DNA from 3 places in the Janthinobacterium sp. HH104 genome. Region 3 is predicted to be linked to each of the others. Evidence: predicted binding sites of a transcription regulator. Region 3 holds the regulator's gene; each other region holds the start of a gene.

Region 1 (4,005 bases), on a different contig from region 3:
GCTCGTCGGCCTGTCCGACAAGCTGCACAGCTATCCGGCGCAATTGTCCGGCGGGCAGAAGCAGCGCGTGGCCATCGCCCGCGCGCTGGCCAGCCACCCCGACGTGCTGCTGTGCGACGAGCCGACGTCCGCGCTGGATGCGGAAACGACGCGCGCCCTGCTCGACACCCTGCGCGACATCAATGCGCGCCTGGGCGTGACCATCGTCATCGTCAGCCATGAGCTGTCGGTGCTGGGCGCCATCTGCAACCGCGTCGCCGTCGTGGAAAAAGGCGCCATCGCCGAACAATTCGATCTGAGCGACACGGCCACCCCGCGCAAGACGGCGCTGGGACGCGAGCTCGCTTATTACGGCACCGAGGCGTTTGAAGCCACCGCATGGAAGGATGCAACACATGTTTGAAGAATCGATCAATAACGTCATCAACCTGCTGCCGGAAATCTGGGTGGCGCTGGGCCAGACCATGACCATGCTGGGCATTGGCCTCACGGCCGCCATCCTGGTCGGCGGCCCGCTGGGCATCTTGCTGTTCCTCGTGTCGGAAGGCCAGTCGCTGGAAAACCGTCCGCTGTCGATGATCCTCGGCTGGCTGGTGAATACCGTGCGCAGCTTCCCGTTCATCATTCTGCTGGTCGCCCTGACGCCGTTTACACGCATCATCGCGGGCACCTCGATCGGCCCGCTGGCAGCTGCCGTGCCGCTGTCGTTTGCCGCCATCCCCTACCTGGCGCGCCTGGTGGAACAGAACCTGCGCGAAGTGCCGCGCGGCGTGATCGAAGCGGCGCACGCCATGGGCGCGTCGGAAATGCAGATCATCTTCCGCGTACTGCTGGTCGAAGCGCGTTCCGGCCTCGTGCTGGCGCTGACCGTGCTGTCGATCAGCTTCCTGTCGTATTCGGCCGTGGCCGGCGTGGTGGGCGGCGGCGGCATCGGCGACCTGGCCATCCGCTACGGCTACTACCGCTTCGAGACGGACATCATGGTCGCCACCGTGGCCATCCTGATCGTGCTGGTGCAAACCATCCAGTTCGCCGGCACGCGCATCGCCAAGCGCCTCGACAAACGTTAACTCATTTCAGTATTTCAGTACAAGGAAAAGCATGAACCACATTCGCCGTACCCTGCTCGTCGCAGCCACCAGCCTGGCCTTCACCACCGCCGCCCACGCCAAGGACCCGAAAGAACTCGTCATCGGCACCAGCTCCGGCCCGTATTCGGACCAGCTGAAGCTGGGCATCAAGCCTATCCTGGAAAAACAGGGCTACAAGGTCAAGATCGTGGAATTCAACGACTACGTGCAGCCGAACTACGCGCTGGCCGAAGGTTCGCTCGACGCCAACGTGTTCCAGCACATCGTGTATCTGACCAAGTTCGCCACCGATAACAAGCTGCCATTGAGCCCCTTGATCACCGTGCCGACCATGCCGATCGGCTTGTACGGCGGCAAGCAGAAAACGCTGGCCGACGTGAAGAACGGCGCCACCATCACCATGCCGAACGACCCGACCAACCAGGCGCGCGCGCTGGTGATGCTGGCCAAGATGGGCTGGATCAAACTGAAACCGAACGTCGACCCGCTGCGCGCGTCCGAACGCGACGTGCTGGAAAATCCGAAGAAGCTGAAACTGGTGCCGCTGGAAGCGGCGCAGCTGCCACGCTCGCTGGCGGACGCCGACTACGCTTTCGTCAACGGTAACTTCGCCCTGGCCGCCGGCATGAAGCTGACGTCGGCCCTCGCCGTGGAAAAGATCTCGGACAGCTACATCAACCTGGTTGCCATCCGCACGGCCGACAAGGCCAAGCCATGGGTCAAGGACCTGGAAGCGGCCTACCGCTCGCGCGCCTTCCTCGACGCGACGAACAAGTATTTGGCCGGCTACGAAAAGACGGACTACCAGCTGGCGCTGGAAAAAACGCTGAAAAAATAAAGCGGCACATGCCATGCAAAAAGACGGCCAGGTTCACACCTGGCCGTCTTTTTTATTGTCCGCGCCGCATGGGCGCAGCCGGTCACTGCTTAGAAGCGGTAGCCGACACCGACACCGATCAGGAGAGGATCGACCTTGACTTCGCTGGCCTTGGCGCCACCGATGAAGACGTCGCTGCGGATCTGCACTTTCTTGATATCGAAGTTCAGGGACCAGTTTTTATCCAGTTTGTAGTCGACACCGGCTTGCAGCGAGTAGCCCCAGCTGTCGTGCTCCAGGCGGCCGGCGCCGTTCAGCAATTTCACGTCGGAGATATTCGTGTAGTTGATGCCGGCACCCACGTAAGGGCTGAACTGTTTTTCAGGCATGAAGTGGTATTGCAGCGACAGGGTCGGCGGCAAATGCTTGAAGGTACCGATATTGTTGCCATCGAGCTTGACGTCATGCTTTTGCGGGTAAGTCAGGATCAGCTCGGCAGCGATATTCGGGGTGAAGAAGTACGAAATATCGATTTCAGGAATCGTCTTGCTGCTGACCGTCAAACGGTCGGATGCGCCGACGCCACCAACAGGAGCAGATTTATCGGCCGGATCGAGGTGCACGGCGCGCGCACGGACCAGCCATGGGCCTTCCTGTGCCATTGCGTTGCTGGCGAATGCGCCGATGGCGGCCAGGACGATTGCTGCTGCAGTTGCGGACTTTTTCATTCTAGTTCCCTCTTTTTGTCGTTAAGTAACGCTGCGAAGTCTAAGATTGCAGTGCAACAAAAACTTTGATCCACATCAAATAGTGCTAGATGGCATCACTAGAGGGATTTTTTCCTTTACCCAGGTCAAGAAAATGCCGCAGCGCGTCAATTCGCCTCGGCAAACACGCTGGCGACCCACTCGGCAAACGCGCGTACGCGTGGCGACAATTGCCGGTGATGGGGATACAGCACGGACACGGGCAGCGGGTCGGGACGCAAGTCCCGCAGCACTTCCACCAGCTCGCCCGCAGCTAGCGCCGATTCAAGGTGATACCGGGGCGCCTGGATCAGGCCCATGCCCGCGCGGCAGCAGGCGTGGTACGCGTCCGCATTGTTGACGGACACCGTGCCCGGCAAGGCCACGCTGTGCCGCTGCCCATCCACCTTGAAATCGAAGGGCCAGACCTTGCCCGTTTGGGCGGAAAAGAAATTGACGGCGCGGTGGCCCGCCAGTTGCGCCAGATTTTCCGGCGTGCCGTGCGCGGCCAGGTAGGCGGGACTGGCGCATGTCACTTGTTCGAGCAGCGCCACCCGGCGCGCCACCATCGACGAGTCGCCCAGTTCGCCCACGCGCAGCACGCAGTCGACGCCTTCGCGCACCAGGTCGACGAGGCGGTCGCCCATGCCGATTTCCAGTTCGATCAAGGGATAGCGGGCGCAGAACTGGTCCAGCACGGGCATGACGAAATGCATGGCCAGGGTCGCGTGCAAGTCGATGCGCAGTTTGCCGGCCGGCTGCTGCGCCGCCGAACTGAACACGGATTCCGTCTCTTCCAGGTCCGCCAGCAGGCGCACGCAGCGCTGGTAATACGCTTCGCCATCGGGCGTGGGCGTGACTTGCCGCGTGGTTCGCTGCAGCAGGCGCACGCGCAGCCGCGCTTCGAGCTGCTTGATCGCATGCGTGACCGTCGCTTTCGGGTAGCCGAGGTCATGCGCCGCCTGCGTGAAACTGCGTAACTCGACGATGCGCGTAAAGATCCGCATCGCATCAAATCGGTCCATGCCGTGCTCCATTGTTATTCCCTGGTGCACAGTGTAGCGATTCAACGGGTATTTTCCGATTCTTCATGATAACTGCCGGCACAAGTTGCCCGCCACGCAATCTCCACTTGCGCCGATGTCACTGGATTGCCGCCTGCCCGCACGGCATACTATTTCCGGTTCGCACGATACAAATGAGAATAGTAATGATTATCATTTGCGATATAATGAATGACCTCGCTAGGCGACTACAAAAAGGAATGGGAGACATGGATATATTGAGGGAACTGCGTGAATCGGGATTGAAAGTCACCATCCCCCGCTTGCGGATTCTGCAGCTGTTTCAA
Region 2 (4,005 bases), on a different contig from region 3:
CGTCGCGCTCGGTGGCCCCGACGAGCGCGAACGGGCGCTCGAGACCTTGCACCGTCTCGGCGCCGAGCACATCGAGGAAGCGGAAGGCACGATCGCCAATGGCGACTGGCTGGATTTCGATCCGCTCAGCATACCCGTGCTGGTGGCGTGAATCGGCGCGCCAGCCGCGGAATATGCATAAATTCCGCGCTGCATGAAATTTAGGTATGATCCTTGTTAGTATTCGTAATTATTGGTAAACAATGCCGACAGGGATAGTTTCCGCGCGCCCGAAGTGACACTGGACCAAGGTGACTGCCTGTAGTACTTGCCTCGCATGCTAACGGGTATGAATAGGAGGTCGCGTCATGACACAGGCATGGTTCATTCTGACACGGGCCGATGGGCGCGACATCTGCGCGCCCTCGCCGGCACAGCTGGCCGATGCGCTGGCCGAGGTCTACCGCGGCGGAGCCGTGGCGCAGGATGGCAGCCCGGCCGCCGTCCTGTTGCGTTTTGGTTACGACGATGGCTTGATGTATCAGGTCGAGGTCGCTAGCGGAGGCGAAGTCACTTTCGAGGAATGGTCGGACCGCGATTGCGAAATCGCCCTGGCCAGTCCGCGCCACATGTCGGCCCTGCCGCAGGACGACGCGCTGCAGCTGTGGCAGTGGCTGGCGCAGCGCCAGGTGGCAAAGATCCGCAGCCAGCCCTGGCAGGGCGGCTAGCCCGCCGCTTTCAATACACCCTAGTGCGCCATCAGCACGGGGATCGTCATGCTTTGCAGAATTGTGCGCGTGACGCCACCGAGGATGGTTTCGCGCAGGCGCGAATGGCCATACGCCCCCATTACCAGCAAGTCGGCCGACAGGTCGGCCGCCTGCGACAGCAGCGCTTCGCCGATATCGCCGCGCCGCACGCCACCGCCATCGAGCAAATGCAGCCGCGCTTCCACGCCGTGGCGCGCCAGGTATTGCGTCAGTTCCGCGCCCGGCTGTTCGCCGTGCTCGGCGGCATGCACCTGTGCGTCGAAGATGGCCACGTGGACTTGGCCGGCGCGCTGCAGCAGGGGCAGGGCGGCGCTCACGGCGCGGCTCGCTTCCTTGCTGGCGTTCCAGGAAATGAGTACATTGCGCGCGGCCGCAGGCGGCGCCAGCAGGGGCAGCGGCGGCGCATACGGCACGATCAGCACGGGACGGCCCGAATGCAGCAGCACATAGGCGGGAAAGTCGCGCATCACGGACGGTGATTTATCCTTGGCATTGTATTGGCTGATGACGACCAGGTCCGCGTAGCGGGCCAGCAGGCTGATGCCGCCAGCCGCCTCGTCGTCGAGCACGCGCTGTTCGAACGAAGCGACGCCGGCCGCGCGCACCTGCGCCTCGAAACCGTCGAGGGCGCGCGTGGCCCGGTCGCGCAGGAAGTTCAGGTGCAAGCTCAGGTTCGGGTCGGCATCGAGGTCGGGCTGGTTCTGGTACAGCAGGCGCGACACGCCCGTCAGCGCCACGCCCGTCAGGTGGCCGCCGCAAGCCTGGGCGATGCTGGCCGCCGCTTCGATGCGGGCGGCGCGCCCGGCGCTGTCGTCGATGTGGAGCAATACGGTCTTGTACGTCATGGCTTGTCCTCTCGCTGTGCAGTAGCGGCCATTCTGGCACAGTCCGGGGTGCCGGCCGCGCACGGCTGCATCAGGCTGAGCACTTGATCTGGCGCAAGGCTGGCAATAAAAACTGCTCCTACACTTGATGCCACGCAGAACAACCATAACAAGCGGGGAGAGACAGTCATGAAGGAACAAAAGGTAGCGCTGGTCACGGGCGGCATGGGCGGCCTGGGGACGGCCTTGTGCCGCCGCCTGCATGGGGCGGGCTTTGCCGTCGTGGCCGCGCATACGCCGGACAATGCGCGGGTGGCAAGCTGGCTCGACGAGCAGCAGGCGCAGCAGTATTATTTCCATCCGCTGGCCATCGACGTGACGGATTTCGCTGCCTGCAGCGAGGCCGTGGCCAGCGTGCTGGCGCAGTTCGGCCGTATCGACGTGCTCGTCAACAACGCCGGCATCACGCGCGACCAGAGCATGCGCAAGATGGAATTGCCGCACTGGTCCGAGGTCATGCGTACCAATCTCGACAGCCTGTTCAACATGAGCAAGCAGGTGCTCGAACCGATGCTCGAACATAAATGGGGCCGCATCATCAATATCTCGTCCGTCAACGGCCAGAAGGGCGCGTTTGGCCAGTGCAACTACGCGGCCGCGAAGGCGGGCGTGCATGGCTTCAGCAAGGCGCTGGCGCTGGAAGTGGCGCGCCACGGCATCACCGTCAACACGGTCTCGCCCGGCTACCTGCGCACGCAGATGGTGACGGCCGTGCCCGCCGATATCATGGAAACGAAGATCCTGCCGCAAATTCCCCTGGGCCGCCTGGGCGAGCCGGACGAGGTGGCGGCGCTGGTCGCTTACCTGGCGTCCGACGAGGCCGCGTTTGTGACGGGCGCGAACATCGCCATCAATGGCGGACAGCACATGAGTTAAGCAAGCGTACAGCTTGCACAGAGGCAATGGCAGTAGAGGAGACCCGTCCACCCAGCCGGCGCACAGACGCTGGCGGCGGACGGCAGGCAATGGCAGTCACCCTGGAAAACACGGGGCAGGGCAGCGATGCCTTGCCCTTTGTTGTTGCGCAGTCATGCAGCCGTTATGGTACCGGGCGCCGGGCTTTTTCCAGCCGCGTCTGGCAATCGATGCACAGCCGTGCTTCGGGGCGGGCGTTCAGGCGCGACAGGCCGATGGCTTCGCTGCAGTTGTCGCACAGGCCGTAGCTGCCATCGGCAAACTTGGCCAGCGCGTGCTTGATGATGGCCAGCTGCGCCAGGTTGTGTTCGGCCGCTTCGCTGACGAGGGCGTTCAAGGTGCGCACGCTGGCGTTGTCTGCCGGCGAGGCTTCGATTTCATTGAGCAAGGAGGCGCGCGCGTCCGCTTCGGCCGCTTCGTTCTCGATCTGTTCCAGCAACGCCAGCTTGCGTTGCTCCAGCACGCCCTGCAGGCGCTGCAACTGGTCTTGCGGCAATCCATTCATGGCCATCACCCGGTAGAGGTTACTTCCATCATGGTAGTCCAAGATTGGCGGCTCTGCTTGCGCTACCACCCGCGCCGCGTTTGATGCGGCGCAGGCTGGCAGCGGCCGTTCTATGCTGGCTCTTTCAGGCAGTTGACCATCCAGGCGACGCCGAACTGGTCTTTCAGCATGCCGAAGCGCTTGGCCCAGAACGTTTCTTCCATGGGCATCTGGATGGTGCCGTCACGCGCCAGCGCGTCGAAGGCCCGTTCCGCCTCTTCCGGCGTATCGACGGTCAGGCAGATCGAGCTGCCGTGCATGCCCTTGGCGCCATCCTCGGTACAGCCGCCGTCCGAACCCATCAGCATGGTGGGACCCAGCTGCACGGAGCCGTGCATGATCTTGTCATACCAGTCTTCCTTGACTTGCTCCTGGCCCGGCGTGCCCCGGAATGGCATCAGGCACAGGTCCGTGCCATGCAGGTGCTGGCGGTAGTATTCGAGCGCTTGCGCGCAGTTTCCATTGAATTGCAAATACGGTTCGATACGCATCTTGGTCTCCTCTGGTCATCGTCCCGCAGGCACGATTGCCACGCGGGGGAGGTCCCAGTATAGGCGCTCGCCGGCCGATTTCAATCACTCCGGGGCCATCTCTTGCAGCCGCTCACGCACCTTGCCCAAGGTGCTGAGGATGCGCTCGGGATTGCCGGCGAGCACGGCGCTGCCCAGGTGCAACAAGCTCGTCGCCAGGCTGATCCAGTGCCGCACGTCGTCGTTGCGGGCGATGCGCAGGCGTACCGTGTCGAGCAGGCCGCTGAGCTGGCGCTGCGCCGTCTCCAGCCCTGCCACCGTGTGCCCTGCCGCATCGGCATACAGCTGGTTGGCTTGCTGGCGCAAGGCTACTTCCAGGGCGAAGACGGCTTGCGCCTGGCTGTGGCTGATGCCGTCGGCGCCCTGGCTGGCGCGCTTGCGGA
Region 3 (4,005 bases):
AACGGTTCGAAGGCGTCCGCGACGGGCAGCGAGGTAGCCAGCAGCCAGTTCACCGATTTCAAACGCTTGAAGCTGTTGACGGCCGTGATGCCGCGGCTGTTCGTGCTGACCATGCTGCCTTCGCCATCTTCCTTCAGCAGCTGGGTCGTCGTCAGGTTGGCGTTCGGCTGGCGCGGCTGCAGCAAGCGGCTGGTATCGGGATGCAGCACGTAGCGCGGCACGGCGCCGCGCGTGAGGATGAAGTAATAGCCGCTCTTGCCGATCTTTTCCGAGCGCAGACGCCCCAGCAGGTTGTCCTTGTACAGGCGCAGCACGCCGATCACCACGCCGGCCACCTGGCCATCGGCGGCCAGCACGGGCGCCACCATCTGCACGATGGGCATGCCGCTCGACTTGCCGAGCATCGGCTCGGTGATCATGGGCTGGCGCGTGCGCAGCACGGTCTGGAAATACTCGCGCTCGGCAACGTTGATGCCGGCGCGCCCCGCCACTTCCGGCATGTCGGCCACGACGGCGCCATGTGCATCGAGCACCAGCACGTCGTCGAACAGCACCAGCATCGAGCGGCGCGAATAGTATTCGCGCAATTGGGCCGGCTGGGCCATCAATTCCGGCGGCTGCTGCCTGGCCGTCAGGGTGACGATCTGCAGCAGCATGCCCAGCTTGTCGTCGAGCTCGGCAGCGGTGCGGCTGATCAGGGACGACTGCTGGCTCAGCAGTACTCGCGTGAAGTCGTCGCGCATATGCTGCACCTGGATCATGGTGACCAGCGCGATCATGGCGATCGAGGTCAGGCTGGTGGCCAGCGCGACTTTTGCTTTGATGCCGAGAGGCTTCATGATTTCCTTTTCAGTACCGGGCGGCACAGGCGGCAGATAATGCTGTTAGGAATTTTCCTATCAATACATCAAGTTGGCAAGCGGCGCCGCGCAAATGGCCCTCCCCGCATGGGCTTTTGACGATGTTGCCATATAATTAAAGTCGGAACGTCGTTTATTCGCCGAAATTGCGGTGAAATTGGCACACGGCAACCCTGTATGCAGTAAACTTGTTGTTGCATTTTCTAAAAGGTACCGACATGACTGAAGCGCTACTCACTCCAACCTTGCCCACAGTGACCGTGGAAGCGTTGCGTGCGCGATGCTCGACCTGCAGCATGCATCAATTGTGCCTGCCGATGGGCCTCGATATGGGCGACATGGACAGGCTGGACCAGATCATCGGCCGCCGCCGCAAGATCGTGCGCGGCGCCTCGCTGTTCCGCATCGGCGACTCGTTCCAGAACCTGTACGCGATCCGGCTGGGGCACTTCAAGACGTACCAGATCAATCCGGGCGGCGAGGAGCAGGTGACGGGTTTCCAGATGGCCGGCGAACTGCTGGGCATGGACGCCATCAGCGCCGACCGCCACCACTGTAATGCGGTGGCGCTGGAAGACAGCGAAGTGTGTGAAATCCCGTTTTCCAGCCTGGAACAATTGCTGGGCAATATGCCGACCCTGCTGCGGCATTTCCACCGCATGATGAGCCAGGAAATCACGCGCGAGCAAAGCGTGATGCTGTTGCTGGGCAATATGCAGGCGACGCAGCGTTTTGCCGCCTTCATCGTCAACCTGGCGTCGCGCTACGAAGCGCGCGGCTATTCGAGCAGCAAATTCCAGCTGCGCATGTCGCGCGAGGAAATCGGCAACTACCTGGGCCTGACCATCGAGAGCGTCAGCCGTTTATTGTCGAAATTCAAGAAGGAAGGCTGGCTGCGCGTCTCGAACCGCGAGATCGAGATCCTGCAACCAGCCAAGCTGAAAGCCATTACGGCCGGTACCGACGTCTGCAAGTAAGGCTTATAACTCTTCGTCCGCATGCAGCGCGATGCTGCGCTGCACGGGCCAGGTCCAGATGCCGGACAGGCGCCACTCGCGCTTGTCGTTTTCCACCAGCACCTGCCAGCGGCTGCGCTCGAGCATCGGCAGCGCGACCGAGAAATTGCCGGCCGCATCGGGCTGCACCAGCAGCTTGATATCCTTTTCCGGCAAAGTCGCATGCGCCAGGTGCAGCTGCAACGGCCCCTGATAGGCCTTGCCGAAGCTGTGCACGGAACCGGTCAGGCGCGCTGACGCCACGTCGTACGCCAGGCTCGTATCCATCGCCAGGTCGCTGGCGATCGTGTCGCGCTTCAAATCCTGGTTGATCGCCTTGCCCTGCTTGTAATAATCGCCCACCACCAGCGCGTCGGGCTGCGTAAACGCGATATAGCCCATGAAGCTGCCGACGACCACGGACAGGCCGGGACCGATCATCAGCAGCCATGGCCAGCGGTGCTTGTACCACGGTGCAACGGGAGGCTGCAGTTTCAGACTGTCGGACATGGTATTTCTCCTGTGTAAACGGCCAGCCCCCATGCGGGGACCGGCCTTCCTGCATTAACGCGGCACGATGAAGACCGCGCTTTCACGCACATGCAGCGACGGGTCGTCCAGCGATTGCAATTCGATCGCAATCTTGTTCGAGCCCTTCTCGCCCACGCCGTGCGGCACGCGCAGGCGGATCGGCCAGCCCAGCGTTTCCGTCGGCTGCAAGGTCACTTCTTCGCGCGTCAGCAAGGTCAGGCCCGGCAAGCCGGAAGCGCTGATTTTAAAATGCTGGCTTTGCTCGGACGTGTTCATGATCTGCAGGCGGTAGACGTTTTCGATCATGCCGTCTTCCACTTCGCGTCCCATCGAACCGCGGTCGCGGATCACGTCCATTTTCAGGGGCGTGCGCAGGGCCAGCGAGGTACATACGGCGATGATGATCAGGGCCAGGATGGAAGTGTAGATCAGGACGCGCGGGCGCATGGCGCGCTGGCGTATCTGCTTCGAATTGAAGTTGTTTTCCATCGCATGGTCGGTGCTGTAGCGTATCAGGCCACGCGGCCGCTCGACCTTGTCCATCACGCTGTTGCAGGCATCGACGCAGGCGGCGCAGCCGATGCATTCATACTGCAGGCCGTTGCGGATATCGATGCCGGTCGGACACACCTGCACGCACAGGGTGCAGTCGATGCAATCGCCCAGCTTGTCGTTGTTGCCGGCCTTCTTGCTCATGGCGCCGCGTGGTTCGCCGCGCTTGGCATCGTAGGTGATGATCAGGGTGTCCTGGTCGAACATGGCGCTCTGGAAGCGCGCGTAGGGGCACATGTATTTGCACACCTGCTCGCGCAGCCAGCCCGCGTTGCCGTAGGTTGCCAGGCTGTAGAACAAGACCCAGAACCATTCCCAGGGACCGAAATTGAGGGTGGTCACCTCGCGCGCCAGTTCCTTGATCGGCGTGAAGTAGCCGACAAAGGTAAAGCCCGTCCACAGGGCGATGGCGCCCCATACCACATGCTTGGCCGTCTTCTTGAATGCCTTGCGCACGGACGGGCCCTGCTTGTCGAGGGCCATGCGCGCGCTGCGCGTGCCCTCGATGCGGCGTTCGACCCACAGGAAGATTTCCGTGTATACCGTTTGCGGGCAAGAGAACCCGCACCACACCCGCCCGGCAATGGCCGTGACGAGGAACAACAAATACGCACAGATGATCAGCAGGGCCGCCAGATAGATGAAATCCTGGGGCCACAGCACGACGCCGAAAATGTAGAACTTGCGCGTGGTCAAGTCGAACAGCAGGGCTTGCCTGCCATTCCAGGTCAACCACGGCAAGCCGTAGAACGCGAGCTGGGTAAGCCATACGCATACCCATCGCCAGGTAGCGTAGCGTCCTTTGGCCTCGCGAGGGTAGATCTGCTCGCGGGCCGCATACATCTTGATGACTTGAGGTTCCATTACATCATTTCACGGGCGTCTGAGGATTCGACAGGCTCCAGACATACGCCGACAGCACGTGTACCTTGGACTCGCCGAGGAAATCGCTGAAGGCCGGCATGGTGTTGCTGCGTCCCTTGCGTACGGTTTCCATGATGGTATCGGCGCTGCCGCCGTACAGCCAGACCTTGTCCGTCAGATTCGGCGCACCCAGCATCTGGTTG

Evidence for each region. The regulator FNR, encoded in region 3, switches genes on or off when oxygen is low (the NO sensors DNR and NnrR bind a similar motif). The targets are predictions, from matches to a motif close to TTGATNNNNATCAA.
Region 1: JAB6_RS24115 (OmpW family protein) is a predicted target of FNR. The motif match lies at 2,702-2,715, and genes of this name have one in related genera.
Region 2: JAB6_RS19000 (universal stress protein) is a predicted target of FNR. The motif match lies at 1,678-1,691, and genes of this name have one in related genera.

Annotation. Positions count from the first base shown of each region.
Region 1 is NZ_LRIB01000052.1:34,916-38,920, forward strand. It holds gene JAB6_RS24100 (methionine ABC transporter ATP-binding protein) at 1-403, shown strand, start outside; gene JAB6_RS24105 (methionine ABC transporter permease) at 396-1,070, shown strand; gene JAB6_RS24110 (MetQ/NlpA family ABC transporter substrate-binding protein) at 1,102-1,929, shown strand; gene JAB6_RS24115 (OmpW family protein) at 2,019-2,636, opposite strand; gene JAB6_RS24120 (LysR family transcriptional regulator) at 2,783-3,679, opposite strand; gene fur (ferric iron uptake transcriptional regulator) at 3,928-4,005, shown strand, end outside.
Region 2 is NZ_LRIB01000041.1:87,962-91,966, reverse strand. It holds gene JAB6_RS19010 (glycine zipper domain-containing protein) at 1-151, shown strand, start outside; gene JAB6_RS19005 (hypothetical protein) at 348-707, shown strand; gene JAB6_RS19000 (universal stress protein) at 728-1,594, opposite strand; gene phbB (acetoacetyl-CoA reductase) at 1,763-2,509, shown strand; gene JAB6_RS18990 (TraR/DksA family transcriptional regulator) at 2,673-3,053, opposite strand; gene JAB6_RS18985 (VOC family protein) at 3,164-3,583, opposite strand; gene JAB6_RS18980 (hypothetical protein) at 3,668-4,005, opposite strand, start outside.
Region 3 is NZ_LRIB01000033.1:63,783-67,787, reverse strand. It holds gene JAB6_RS12985 (response regulator) at 1-839, opposite strand, end outside; gene fnr (fumarate/nitrate reduction transcriptional regulator Fnr) at 1,079-1,837, shown strand; gene JAB6_RS12975 (FixH family protein) at 1,841-2,365, opposite strand; gene ccoG (cytochrome c oxidase accessory protein CcoG) at 2,420-3,802, opposite strand; gene ccoP (cytochrome-c oxidase, cbb3-type subunit III) at 3,807-4,005, opposite strand, start outside.